DNA from 3 places in the Priestia sp. 179-F W1.4 NHS genome. Region 1 is predicted to be linked to each of the others. Evidence: predicted binding sites of a transcription regulator. Region 1 holds the regulator's gene; each other region holds the start of a gene.
The links. The regulator LexA, encoded in region 1, represses DNA repair genes until DNA is damaged. The targets are predictions, from matches to a motif close to CGAACATATGTTCG.

Region 2: ACH0CI_RS15470 (sigma-70 RNA polymerase sigma factor region 4 domain-containing protein) is a predicted target of LexA. The motif match lies at 1,625-1,638, and genes of this name have one in related genera.
Region 3: ACH0CI_RS16780 (YolD-like family protein) is a predicted target of LexA. The motif match lies at 3,463-3,476, and genes of this name have one in related genera.

What each region holds. Positions count from the first base shown of each region.
Region 1 is NZ_JBIQFF010000001.1:801,414-806,332, forward strand. It holds gene ACH0CI_RS04055 (ArnT family glycosyltransferase) at 1-38, opposite strand, end outside; gene ACH0CI_RS04060 (hypothetical protein) at 321-455, shown strand; gene ACH0CI_RS04065 (magnesium transporter CorA family protein) at 523-1,968, opposite strand; gene lexA (transcriptional repressor LexA) at 2,180-2,797, opposite strand; gene yneA (cell division suppressor protein YneA) at 2,944-3,273, shown strand; gene ACH0CI_RS04080 (YneB family resolvase-like protein) at 3,327-3,995, shown strand; gene ACH0CI_RS04085 (DUF896 domain-containing protein) at 4,065-4,295, shown strand; gene tkt (transketolase) at 4,463-4,919, shown strand, end outside.
Region 2 is NZ_JBIQFF010000003.1:41,624-46,542, forward strand. It holds gene fsa (fructose-6-phosphate aldolase) at 1-525, shown strand, start outside; gene ACH0CI_RS15470 (sigma-70 RNA polymerase sigma factor region 4 domain-containing protein) at 589-1,482, opposite strand; gene ACH0CI_RS15475 (DinB family protein) at 1,786-2,310, shown strand; gene ACH0CI_RS15480 (aldose epimerase family protein) at 2,500-3,555, shown strand; gene ACH0CI_RS15485 (hypothetical protein) at 3,618-3,743, opposite strand; gene ACH0CI_RS15490 (CBS domain-containing protein) at 3,809-4,231, opposite strand; gene ACH0CI_RS15495 (hypothetical protein) at 4,448-4,912, shown strand.
Region 3 is NZ_JBIQFF010000003.1:307,791-312,709, reverse strand. It holds gene ACH0CI_RS16800 (PTS fructose transporter subunit IIABC) at 1-758, opposite strand, end outside; gene pfkB (1-phosphofructokinase) at 771-1,685, opposite strand; gene ACH0CI_RS16790 (DeoR/GlpR family DNA-binding transcription regulator) at 1,682-2,434, opposite strand; gene ACH0CI_RS16785 (hypothetical protein) at 2,817-2,957, opposite strand; gene ACH0CI_RS16780 (YolD-like family protein) at 3,079-3,432, opposite strand; gene ACH0CI_RS16775 (YitT family protein) at 3,681-4,520, shown strand; gene ACH0CI_RS16770 (ketoacyl-ACP synthase III) at 4,670-4,919, opposite strand, start outside.

The DNA of each region.
Region 1 (4,919 bases):
AAAAGAATCAGGCTTTTGGATAAAAATGAGTTAAGCATATTACCTCCTGCAAATTATTTCAAAGATAAGGTACAAAATTCCTACCCTATGATACCATATTTTATTATTTTGTATATATTTTTCTTATAGAGTATAATGTTAGATTGTTCTGAAATTACAACAGCGGCACAACGTGTAATAAAAGGTTCAGTGGAGTAGGCAGTGATTTAGTAATAGATAAAAGAGGTTGGGAAAAAAGGATTTTAGTCGAAGCGAAAAACGAACCATTAATCATCATGTTTGATTGGGGGTTCGTTTTTTATGGTGCACGTAGGTTTCATTTGTTTAGTTCTTTCCAGCAGTTGATTGGAGGGCAAGACGAAGAATCCCGCGGAAAGCGAAGTTTTGCACGGAAATCAACAGAGGTGTCACAAGCAATCCCTGCTAGCTTATTTATTCTATTTGTTTCCCTTTAGACTTGCTTGATTTAGTTATGTCTCAATCTCTTCTTTTTTATAATGTATTTTCTGATGCGAACAGCTTTTATGTTTTAAATCGATCTTTTAATAAATTCCATAGGGAACTCACTCCGAGACTAATGCTGATCAGAATTCCTGATAAAGCTACTATTAAAGCGATATATTCAAAGATAGAAAACTGCTTCATACTATCCCAATTGATGTTTCCCTTTAGCTCGCTAATAACTAAATTCATTCCGTAAATACCGGAAAGAACGGTATAAATCGTTAAAATTAATAATAAGTAATTGTGACGCTTGGCCGCGATTTTCTCTTGATTTTGATACAAAGTACCAAGGGTTTCTTTGACTTCTTGATAAAGAGAATTGATGTGGAAGATTTTTTTAAAGAGCTCAGAAAACTCTTGACCTTCCGTGCGAGAGCTAATTTCTAAAAATAAATATTTACCTGAAAATACAGTAATAGAGCGAATTAGTCGCTCGATGCCCTCTGAATTTTTATGAAACGTGAGCTGAGAATACTCATAGGATAGTTTTAGCAACACGATTTTATAGAAAAAATGCAAAAATAAATTATAGTAATGTTGGCCAAATAGATGATTCATCAAAAGCTGATCCGTTTTAGAGTCTGTCGATTTAGAAATACACGAAAACACATGGTCTGTTATAACGTAATAGGTTTCAGGAGCCCATCTGGAATACACGTGTTTGGTATTATACGTTTTAATATACTCATGGTTGTGTGCAGAGATAAACGGTTTCCCGTCAGGCGTATAGCTATTTAGCTGCCCAGTACGAAATAAAGTTGTGGAGTTAATTTCTTGCTCTTGATTTACCGTTACATAACTTAATACAAACATCCGTTCATCGATAAAATAAGGAAGACTCCCGACGTGCTGTTCACGCGTCGCTTCTTTTTTGATGTGTTCGTTCAAAAATGGCGCGAGCTGTGAAAAAATGTAATCCTGTACTTTGCTATAGCGATGATGTTCATAGGTAATGGTGGATCCATGCTCTTCAGCAAGCTTCGGTTCTAATACACGAAAATGATTCATGAATTCTAAAATGTCATCATAGGTGTAATGATTATGACTCATCTCAGTGCGAATGGTCATGACGCCAATTTCAAAAGGACATAAAAAAACATCCACAGACAGCACGTTGCTAGACACGGTGGTGGAGGAAGTTTGTAGCGTAACGGTATGGTCTATTTTTTTTGAAAATCGAAGCAAGCCTTCTTTTTCGCACGAATCAGGAAATAGAATACATTCAATGTAAGGAAGAAAATATTGATCCAAGCTATCATGAGATACGTAATACTGTTCTCCGTAGTATTCTTTTTCTACATGTTTGTTTTGAATGGAAAAAAACTCAAACATATTTGCTTCTAGTGCATGAACAAGCTGCTCTTTATTTTTTCGATCAAAGGAAAAAGGAAAAAGAAACATGTTCATTGCTTTGGTAGGCATAATAGTTTGAAATGGTTCTGTTTTCCTTGGTGTATTGGTCATAAACTACATCCTTCTTATAGTCGGTTGTATTTTTTTTGAGAGTTGAAAAAATGCAGACAGAAAGTAAAAGGTAAAACAGGCTTTATAAAAACCGCTCTACCTGCCTGTAATGATTCGACGTATTATTTATAATATGCCAATTTTTTTAGAAAACAAACGTAAAAAAAACCAACTAACATCATGATTAGTTGGTTTTACATACAGTGTGTGATTAGTGAATCGTGCGATATACACCAGTGACTTTTCCTAAAATCGTTACGTGGCGAAGAATAATAGGCGCCATCGTTGAATTTTCAGGCTGTAAACGAACGAAATTTTCTTCTTTGAAGAAACGTTTTACCGTTGCTTCGTTGTCCTCGGTCATAGCGACCACAATATCTCCGTTATTAGCAGTTTGCTGCTGACGTACGATTACCATATCGCCATCTAGAATACCTGCTTCAATCATACTTTCTCCCATAATTTCAAGCATAAACACATGATCATCTGGAGAAACGAATTTATCTGGAAGAGGGAAATATTCTTCCACATTTTCAACGGCTGTTATAGGAAGACCCGCTGTTACTTTACCGATAACAGGAACATTAATGACATTGCTTTTAGGGATGTTTACTTCGTCTAGTTGAAGAACTTCGATTGCTCTTGGTTTTGTTGGATCTCTGCGAATTAACCCTTTGCTTTCTAAACGAGCTAAATGCCCGTGTACAGTGGAGCTAGAGGCTAATCCCACCGCTTCCCCAATCTCACGAACAGAAGGCGGATAACCTTTTAATTTTACTTCGTGCTTAATAAAATCTAGTATGTCTTGTTGACGTTTTGATAGCTTCATATTTTTCACCTCGATTTTAGCTATTCTTTAGGTGAATTATACCACGTGATGTGTCAATATACAAACATAAGTTCGAAGAATTCCATTGACAGAAACAAATGTTCTCAATAAAATAAGAACATATATTCTGATAGGGGGATCATAATATGCACCAATTCTTACATTCTATGAAACATTACGCTATTTTTTTTGCAGTTATTGCTGCACTTACATATGTATTGACGCTGGTTTTAGGAGCGGATAAAGTAGATTTAGACAAATATTCAACGGTTACTATTACAAAAGGAGATACACTTTGGGACTTGTCCAACAAGTATCATAATCACCATCATTTGACCACCAATGAATTTGTCAAATGGGTTGAAGACGTCAATGATCTAAACTCAGACACTGCCCAGTCTTTATCTCCTGGAGATAAATTATATATTCCTGTTTTAAAAAAAGAGTTACATAATCAAGTGGCAATTGAACAGTAGTGTGTAACGGCCGTTCCTGAATATTGTTAGAAGCCGAAAAGGTCGTGATAAAAGTGGACGCCATTATTTATTGCCGTGTAAGTACGGATAAAAAAACCCAAGAAACATCTTTACAGCGCCAGCAAGAAGAATTAAAAAAGCTTGCTGATCTTCACCATCTAAACGTAAAAAAAGTCGTAATGGAAAAAGCAAGCGGATATGACGTAGACAGAGAGGGTATATTGGATGTTCTTCATACAATGAAAGAAGAAAAAATATCTGTGCTGCTCATTCAAGACGAAACGCGATTAGGCAGAGGAAATGCCCGAATTGCGCTTCTTCATGCTTTTCATAAAGAAAATGCTACGATTTATACGATTAGTCATCAAGGTCAGCTTCAGCTTTCAGAATCTGATTCGATGGTGTTAGATATTATTAGCTTAGTGGAAGAGCATCAGCGGAAATTACATAATGCTAAAATTAAAAGAGGAATGAAAAGAGCCGTAGAAAACGGTTATCGTCCGCAGCAAAATTTAAAAAATCAAGGAGTTAACTCAGGAAGAGAAAAAAAAGAAGCGCCGATTGAAGAAATTGTCCGCCTTCGTCATAACGGCTTAACCTTTGCTGAAATTTCAGTTACGCTAAAAGGTTTTGGTTATAATATTTCAAAAGCAACGGTACATCGTCGCTATCAAGAGTATCAAGAGAGTGCTCAATCTCTTGATAAAACGAAAGAGATTTAGTAAGATGACTACATGTTGCCGGAACGGTTCGGTAATTTTAATTATTGATTATAAGGAGATAGGTTTTATATGCTATCAAAAGATAAACTTGCTCGTATTAATGCTCTTTCAAAAAAGGCAAAGGCTGAAGGTCTGACAGAATCTGAAGCGAAAGAACAGCAAGAGCTACGTCAGGAATATTTAAAAGTTTTCCGACAATCTATGACAAACCACCTTCATACGATTAAAGTTGTGGACGAGGAAGGTAAAGATGTTACGCCTAAGAAGTTAAAAGAGAGCAAAAAGAAGCGTCTTCACTAAGACGTTCTAGTAAAACTAGAGGGAGAGTTCCCTCTAGTTTTTTGTATATTTTTAATAAGGCACACAAAAACTGTAAAAGTGGAAATTTTTTTGGTTCAAGTATTGTACAAATAAGCAAATCATTAGTATGATAACATATGTACATAGTTTTGAAAGGGATGAAGAGTATGACACAACGTATTGAAGATCTTTCGATTGCAACAATTCGTACTTTATCAATCGATGCGATTGAGAAAGCAAATTCAGGTCACCCAGGTATGCCAATGGGAGCTGCTCCAATGGCATATACATTGTGGACAAAATTTATGAACATCAATCCAAAGAATCCAAACTGGTTCAACCGTGACCGCTTTGTATTATCAGCAGGACACGGATCGGCACTATTATACAGCTTGCTTCATTTAGCTGGATATGACTTATCAATTGAAGACCTTAAAAACTTCCGTCAATGGGGAAGCAAAACACCAGGTCATCCAGAGTTCGGTCATACAGCAGGTGTTGATGCAACAACTGGTCCACTAGGACAAGGTATTGCAATGGCTGTTGGTAAAGCAATGGCAGAACGTCATTTAGCTGAAACATACAACAAAGAAGGTTTAGAAATTGTAGACCACTTTACGTATG
Region 2 (4,919 bases), on a different contig from region 1:
ATGGTACCGGAGGTTGAATCCGTTTCCGCTGAGGTAACGCCTGACGCACTTTCTGCTGAAGACATGATCGCTCAAGCTGAAGAACTGATTAAAATTAACGATGGAGATAAAAACATTACGATTAAGCTGCCTATGACATTAGCTGGCTTGGAAGCGACGCGCTACCTTGCAAAAAAAGGCGTAAAAACAAATGTAACCCTAATCTTTACAGTAAACCAAGCGCTTTTAGCAGCTCGTGCTGGAGCGACGTATGTTTCTCCATTTTTAGGACGTCTTGATGATATTTCAGAAGACGGAGTACAGCTGGTATCTAAAATTGCTGAGTTATTCCGCGTTCAAAACATCGACTCTCAAATTATCGCCGCATCTGTAAGACACCCGGATCATGTAACGCGCGTAGCACTTGCAGGGGCTCATATTGCCACAATTCCATACGCTGTTATTGAGCAATTAGCAAAACACCCGTTAACTGACCAAGGAATGGAAAAATTTGCAGCAGATTGGGAAAAAGCAGTTAAAGCTTAACAAAAAGTCATATCAATAAAAAAAGCTTGGGATAAGCATAGCTTATTCCAAGCTTTTTTTCGTTTAACTCGCTAATTTCTTTTTACGTAGACGCTCTAAGCGGCGCTGCACGCTATTTCTTGAACGCCCGAGCAGCTGTCCAATTTCTCGCTGATTGCGCTTTTCCTGATAAAACATACGCCACAATCTAGCATCTTCTTCTGCTGTCCACTTTTTATGCTCATATTTAGGACGCTTGACATAGTCTAGTTTTCTTTGTTCATCCACCCACGCTGGTTCTGGAATAAGCGTATTTTTAGATATTTTAAAAAAATTAAGGCACGATTTATTTTGTTCAGCCCACTTCCAAAAAGATTGAATGTCAATTCCCATGAATGTTCTAGTCTTGGCGATGATCATCTTATACGGTAGATTCTCTTTATGAATCCACTTATAAATTGTATGAACATCTACTTCAAGGCAGGCTGCTAGTTCACACGCTGTAATATGTCCTACGTGCGCTTTCGCTCCATACACTTCTAAACGACTTAACCTCGATTCTAGTGCCTGCACACTTCGCTGCAATTTCGCTGATATGCGCGAAAGGGGTTTTATTCCGTAATACCTTAGCAAATATTCGTCTTCTTGTACGGTCCATCTTCGCATCGATGTTTTTCGTGTTAGTCCCAAAACTTTTATGCGTGTAGCAATAGAAGAAGGGCTTCTGCCTAAGGAGTGTGCCATTTTACGGTTATTCATGGTATCAATGTTCTCCTGTAAAAAAGCATCTTGTTTCGGCGTCCACTTTTTACGTAAAGCTGTATCTGAAGCTCGAAGATTTAATCGAGTAAGCCGTTTATTAACCGATTCCTTACTTCTATGTAAATGCTCACTCATCTTTTGAAGCGTCATAACGCCATAGTGTTGGATAAGAAATCTATCTTCTTCTTGTGTCCATCGCTTTTGATTTTTACTCACTGTTGTCTCACTCCAATTCAAACGAAAAGCTCAAGATGAAAAAGTTGCTAGCAATCTATTTTACCGATGAGCAGTACCCATCCAGACTGATACTCACTGCGTTCTAGCCTATGTATATTTTATCATATTTCTACAGAAAAACCAAACATGTGTTCTGTTTTTTTGTTTTAGTAAGCATTAAAGGAAGGAGAAGATTATCTCCTTCCTTTAATAGAAGTCAATTGTGATAAAATTGACTAGAAACGCAAGGATTTTCACATAACTGACAGCTCAGCATCATTACGTTGAGAAAGGGGAATGAGCATGAATTTTAATTTAAAAGAAGCGACCCAAATACTTGAGCGTACGCCTAAGACGCTTGAAAAACTTTTGTCGGGTCTATCTGCAGGGTGGCTGCAATGTAATGAAGGAGAAGGAACTTGGAGTACCTCGGAAGTAATAGAACATTTAATAGAAGCAGAAAAAAACAATTGGATACCAAGGCTAAAATTCATCCTTCAAGAAGGAAAAGGAGGAGCTTTCCCTCCATTTGATCGCTATGCTCATTTACACAAGGAATCTACTAGTTCTATTGAAGAAAAGCTTCTTGAATTCAACATGATAAGAATGCAGAATTTACAACAACTAAAGCTGTTAATTAAGCCTGAAAAGCATCTTGAAGTGAGAGGAGAACACCCGGAGTTTGGGGAAGTAAAAGTCAGAGAATTGCTCTCGACTTGGGTTGCTCACGATTTAACGCATATTGCCCAAATTGTTCGAGTAATGGCAGAACGATACAGAGAAGATGTAGGACCTTGGGAAGAATACTTAGGAATACTAAAGAAATAGCAATGACAAACAGTAGCCAGCCTTTATCATTCAAGCTTGAATTAGGAAATGTACACGATTACAATAAAATGAGAATAATGAAGATTCAGGAAGGATTGCAGAGGGAACTATAAGAACATATCCCATGTGTATAACATGTAGGGTCCGTTAAGCAATTTACGAATAAAAAGAGGATTGGACTGATTAAAAATGAAAGTGAATTTTGAGAAATTTGGCGAACTAAACAATCAAGCTGTACATGCTTATACCTTATTAAATGATGAAGGGCTTAAAATCACCTGCCTTGACTATGGATGTGTGATATCAAATATTGAAATGCCGGATTCTGAAGGGAAGATTGAAAGTGTTGTCTTGGGATTTGATTCAATAGAACAATACCAAAAGTATTCTCCTTATTTCGGAGCTGTGGTAGGACGCGTAGCAGGACGTATAGGGGGAGCGGAGTTTCAGCTTAATGATGAAACCTATCGTCTAGAGAAAAATGAAGGAAATAACCATTTGCATGGCGGTTCAGAAGGGTTTAGCCACAAAATATGGCATGCAAAAACAATCGAGGCAAGTGATCACGTAGGTGTTGAATTTACATATGTAAGTAAAGATGGAGAAGAAGGGTACCCTGGCAATCTTGAAGTGAAAGTTACGTATACGTTGACTAATAAAAATGAGTTTCATATCTCTTACGAAGGAACAACAGATCAAGACACTCTTATCAATTTAACAAACCATACGTATTTCAATTTAAGCGGAAATCTAAAGGAAACGGTCTTAGATCATGTTTTAAAGCTGAAAAGTAACGAATTCTTAGAGCTGAATGATGATCTTTTACCTACTGGAGAAACGATAAGTGTCACAGATACCCCATTTGATTTTAGAGAAGGACATAGCCTCAAGGAAGGAGTGGAATCTACACATCCGCAAAATGTATTAGTTGGTAAAGGATACGATCATCCATTTCTTTTAGAAGCAGAAACTGAAAACCAGATGTCATTATTTGATCCAGCAAGCGGCCGCAAAATAGAAGTCAAAACGGATCAGCCTTCAGTTGTTCTCTATACGGGAAATCATCTAGACGAAGAATTTGAAATTAGAGGGGTTCACTCAGAGAAATACCTCGGTGTTTGCTTGGAAACACAAGGTTTACCAGACGCTATTCATCATAAGCAATTTCCTTCTTGTGTATTAAAGCCTGGTGAGAAATATGAAGCATCTACTCACTATACATTTATAACTGATCGCAGCCTGTAACAAAACGGAATGATAAAAAGGATTGCAACCGAGCCTCTGCCGATTGTAATCCTTTTTTATTCTTACTTTTTCTTTTGGCTTTTTGCACGATTAGCGTCAAGTTCAGCCGCATATTCTTCTTGAGACTTTCCTTGCTTTTGACTCTCAGACTGAATCTTTTTAAATTTGTTATCGTTTAAATTTGGCATATTAGCACCTCCTTGTAGACAGGGTTATTTTGTACAAACATTAAGGATTTATATGCTAAAAAGTTTTAATGAACTTGATTAGAAATTTCGCTTAATGCTGCGCCGGCTTCATCAACATATACGTTCACTGTCGCAAGGTCGCCGATTGCACAGATTCCAACCATATTATTATTCTCCACTACAATAATGCGGCGAATTTGATGATCGGCCATCATACGTGCACATTCATGAATATCCGTATCTGGAGAACAAGTAATCACATCTTTAGTCATACAATCATGGCAATGCACAGTGTTGCAATCTTTTCCATCTGCCACGCAGTTTAACACGATATCACGGTCTGTGATCATTCCCATTACTCGATTTTCTTGACACACTGGCACAGAGCCGCAATTAATATCACGCATTAATTTTGCTGCAGCTGTTACTGGGTCGTGCGGTGCACAAGCTTTCACATCTTTAGTCATAACTTCACGTACTGTAGTCATTTTTAATTCCTCCTTTTAAACATTCACCTCCGTATTTTCTCCATGCACATGCAGAATATGAGAATCAATAATTTCCTGAAAGCAAAAAATCTTGTAATAAAAGACGAATAAAAGAACGAACGCAGTGTAATAAACACATAAAAAAGAGCCTATTACACAAACTAAAGAGAATATGATTTAGCTTACATTTTCGTAACGGCAGGAGTTGGGTACATAATGAAAGGAAAGTTAACGCTTTTGGCAGTACTTTTATTGCCTTGGCTGTCTATAATAAAAGTTGATAAATTTGTCTTTAAAAGATACCTACCTGTTTTGACATTTAGTTCATTAGTTATTGCTTTTATCAGTGAGTTATCTAAAAGCTTTACATGGTGGAAAGTGAGGAAACCTCTTTTCCCTAAACTTTCAAGCGACGTTTCTTTTATATTTGGACCGTTTTTTATAGCTAATTTTTGGGCATTCAAGCTGACCTATGGGAATTTCAAAAAATATTTGTTAATTAACATCCTATTTGACTATCTATTTGCTTATCCCTTGACCAGTTTGGCAGAAAAATTAAAGGTATACAAAATGGTCAACATGACGCGGTTTCAACTTTTTGTGATCTCGATTGCCACTGCTTTTATTAATTATTTATATCAGTATTTCATAGAAGATGTAATAAGGCAAAGAAGGCAATAGCTGATAG
Region 3 (4,919 bases), on a different contig from region 1:
TTACGAATTCCTTCAGCTACTGGAACTTGAATAACTTTTTTACCTGCAAAACGTTCCATTTCTACTTGCTTGTCCGCTGCAACAATAATAGCGGTAGCGTTTTCAATTTCTTCCTTCGTCAACGCGTTTTTAACACCACTGGAACCATTTGTTTCAACTTTGAGCGTCACGTTCATGTCTTTCGCTTTTGCTTTTAGGCTATCCGCTGCCATATACGTGTGGGCAATTCCCGTTGGACAAGCCGTTACAGCAAGCACTAATTGATCTGAAGCTGTATCCACTTCTTCTTCCGGCGCTTCATTTTCAGTTTCTTTATCATCAATTGCTTTAATGACTTCATCAATTGATGATGCTGTTAGCAACGTTTTTCGGAACGATTCATCCATTAATAACGTAGACAAACGAGATAATGTTTCTAAGTGAGCATTATTCGCGCCTTCACTCGCTGCAATCATGAAGAATAAATGTGCAGGCTGTCCGTCTAATGATTCATAATCAATACCTTCTGTTGAGCGTCCAAATGCAATGGCCGGTGTTTTTACCGAGCTTGTTTTTGCATGCGGAATGGCAATGCCTTCCCCAATTCCCGTTGTACTTTGAGATTCACGATTTAAAATTGCTTCTTTATAGCCAGCTCGGTCGCTTAAGCGACCAGCTTCGTCTAATTTTCCAACTAACTCATCAATAACATCAGCTTTTGACGTGCTTTTTAAATCAAGAATGATTGTATCTTTTTTTAATAGTTCTGTAATTCTCATTCTCGGTTCCCCCTACTCTACCTTTGTGATTGACACTTGTTCACGAAGCGTCTTTACATCTTCTGCTGTACATAATTCAAGTGAGAATGCTGTGGCACTTCCTGAAGCAACTCCTGTTTGAAAGGCTTCTAATAAATCCCCTTGCTTTACATAAGAAGCAATAAATCCAGCTACAAGTGAATCGCCAGCTCCAACAGAATTTTTCACTGTTCCTTTAGGGACTGTGGCACTGTAGACACCGCTTTCGTTAATAAGAAGTGCTCCATCGCCTGCCATGGATACAACGACGTTTTGCGCTCCTTGTTCCACGAGTTTTTTACCGTATACTAGCGCATCTTCTGCACTGTTTACTTCTACATCAAACAATTCTGCAAGTTCATGATGATTTGGTTTGATAAAAAACGGCTTGTGAGACACGACGTCTAGCAAGGTTTTTCCACTTGCATCTACTACTACTTTTACTCCGTTCGCTGCTGCTAGTTCCGTTAACGTTTCATACACAGAACTTGGAAGCGTTTTCGGTATACTTCCTGCTAATACGAAGATATCGCCTTCAGTCATTTGCTTTACTTGAGTCAATAAAGACTGAAGCGCTTCGTCTGTAATAGCAGGTCCTTGACCGTTAATTTCTGTTTCTTTTTCCGTTTTTAACTTTACGTTAATGCGGGTATCTCCATCAACTCTTGTAAAAGCTGTTTCAATATTCTCTGCTTTTAAGTAGTCTTCGATATAGGTTCCTGTAAAGCCGGCTACAAAACCGAGAGCTTTATTATCAACATCTAATCGCTTTAAAACGCGAGAGACGTTAATACCTTTCCCTCCTGGAAACTTGGCTTCATTCGTTGTGCGGTTAAGTCCGCCTTCTTCGAATGCTGAAACATGTACTACGTAATCAACGGATGGGTTCAACGTACATGTATAAATCATGATTTCACAACCTTTATGTCTGTTTTGTTTGCATACTGTATAAGTACATCACTAGGTACGTCATTTGTTATAATTTTTGCTTCATGTAAATCGGCTATTTTCGCAAAACTTGTTTCAAAAAACTTAGTAGAATCTGATAAAATATAAGATTCTCTAGAAAGCTTCATTGCCGTTTGCTTGATCAATGCTTCTTCTGGATCAGGAGTTGTATATCCATATTGATGATGAATCCCATTCGCTCCCATAAAGCACTTATCAAAACGATACTGCTCAAGACTTAAAAGAGCTCCATTGCCAATTAAAGCGCCCGTTTTATGTTTAACAGATCCTCCAATTAAATAGAGGGTGATACCTTGTTCTAGCATCGGGTTTAAATGCATTAAACCATTTGTCACGACAACTACATCTTTTTGCTTCAAAAAAGGAATCATTTCATACGTTGTAGTTCCTGCATCTAAAAAAATACAGTCACCTTCATTTATAATGGAAGCCGCATACTCTGCAATGTTTCGTTTATCTTGAATATTTTTAGCAGATTTTTCGATAACGCTCAGTTCGATTCGTTTACTGCGAATAAGCGAAGCGCCACCGTGAACACGTTTGAGCATTTGCTCTTCTTCTAGTTGACTTAAGTCTCTTCTAATTGTGGATTCCGAAGCGCCTGTAACTTCGATAAACTCTTGCACTTTTACAAGTTCTTTCTCTTTTAAAAGTTTTAAGATTAGTTGATGTCTCTCCGGCGTTAACATGTTCTAGCTCCTTTTTCAAAAAAGCGTTTTCATTTATTTCATGTACTTACTTTATCACGGTTTACATTCAAAATCAATCATAAAAAATCAAAAACATTCATTTTTTTAATTACAAAATAAAGTTTTTTGAACGAACAATTAGATTTGCATTTGTTTTGATAATAGTTTATACAAAAGGAAATAAGCTGGTAATTCAAGAATTTGTCTACTTTTCTCATTATATGTAAAGGTTTTCTTGTAACTAATTAGCTATGACTGTTTTTGACTATTTCTTGACCGATTTAATTTCTCTTGACTGAATTATGTTTAGCTTGTCCTGTTTTAATGAGAGCCTATACATCAAAAAAGTTGTCCACCTTTTTGGACAACTCAAAGTGACCCATCATTTAAATAAAAACAGAAGCATATATAATATAGAAGCAAGGGCAGAAGAAATAGCCAAACTTGAGATAAAACGAACGAGTCTTTTCTTAATGAACTGCGTTAATTCAATTTCTCTTACTTGAGTTTTTTCATTTTGCATACAATATCCCTTCTTTAATCAAAATTTCCTAGTAGCTAAAAGTGACTACTCGCAGAATATGCTTTTATGTATTGTATGCAAGCGTTAAAAAAAAGATACAAATTCAACAAAAAAGCTACTCTTAGCTAGAGTAGCTTTCATCTTTCCATACATCTGCTTCAATTACTGCATCCGCTCGAATCGAATATGTATAACAAGGCCCTGTCACCATCAGCGTATTCGACTGCAGAGAAACTTTATCGATTGTCACTCGTTCATATCTTTGAATATGTCCTGCTTCATAGACGTGAAGGGTTACTGGATGATGCTCCGAGTAACTGTTCATAATGACATTTTCAATATGCTCAATCTTTTCTTTTTTCAACCCTAAAGACTGCTTATGCGCCTCAGGACTGTACATTTTCTTCATTTTCTCTAAATGCTCAGGCATTACTAACTTCGCATACTGTTTTAATTCATCTTGATACACGTTCATTCTCCCCCTTGACTCTTGCTTCTATTTTACCGAACGAACATTCTCATTGCAAAACTTTTTAATCAAAATAAAAGCAAACAATTCATTTTTTCATACTCCATAAAAACTGTCAAAAGATTTTATGTTGATAGCAGAAATTGATTTTTTAAAAAATAATAATATCCCATCTTTAATTCAGCCTCTAGAGTTGGTATAATACATTGTCATGACTGTGTTTTCGGAGTTTTTGATGATTGGAGGTAACGTTCATGATCAATAAAATAAAAGAAATTATCCTCATTATTCTAGGAAGCCTCATTTTCGCACTGGCCATTAATTATTTTGCTATTCCAAATGAATTAGCAGAAGGCGGCGTAACCGGTGTAACAATGATTACCTATTATGTACTAGGCTGGTCTCCTGGTATCACAAACTTTATATTAAACGGTTTGCTGGTACTGATCGGATACAAATTGCTTCACAAACGTGTGATTGCTTACACAATTATATGTATTATTTTCACATCTCTATTCCTACATATAACTGAAGGACTGGGAAATCCTCTTGACGATACGCTACTGGGGGCTATTTTTGCTGGTATTTTAGCCGGTGTAGGACTCGGGCTTGTGTTTAGAGGTGGCGGAACTTCCGGAGGCTCGGCAGTTATCGCCCGCTTAGCTAATCAATATCTAGACTGGAATATTAGCAAAACGATGCTAGCAATTGATCTATTAGTTGTAGCAAGCGCCTATTTTGTCATCGGTGGAGAAAAGACGATGTACACGGTTATTTCTCTTTATATCGGAACAAAGGTGCTTGATTATATTATTGAAGGACTCAACCCCCGCAAAGCAATCACTATTATTTCACACCGTTCAGCTGAAGTAGCCGAACAAGTTAACAAAAAGATGCAGCGAGGCGTCACTGTCTTTTCTGCTCATGGAAGCTATACAAAAGAAGCAAAAGACGTATTGTACGTAGTTGTGAACAAACAAGAACTATTAGAGTTAAAGCGCATTATTCATAAAGTCGATGAACAGGCTTTTGTGGTTGTCCACGATGTGCGAGACGTCTTTGGAGTAGGTTTTACTATTCCAAAAGCCAGCTAAAAACCCGCTGTAAAAAAGCGGGTTTTTTCTATTATATATGTTTGCGCTGGAAATACAGTAAACCTGCTGTTATAAAAAGAAAAACTTTCTTGTAACGATAATAAAAAAGCGCTTCAATGAAAGCCTAAAAAGCTAAAAGGCGATGCCTTTTAGCTTTTTTCTTTACACGTCCATTTAATTAACAAACCGCAATGCGTTAATCCTCCTCCAAACCCATAGAGAATAAGAAGGTCATTATCCCGTACTTTTCCTGTCATTATTCCTTCGTTCAAGGCAAGTGGAATAGAAGCTGAAGATGTATTTCCGCAGTATTGTACACTCGTTAACGTTTTATCCATTGAAACACCTGTTTTAGCACAAATAGCTTCAATCATCCGAAGGTTTGCACTGTGCGGAATA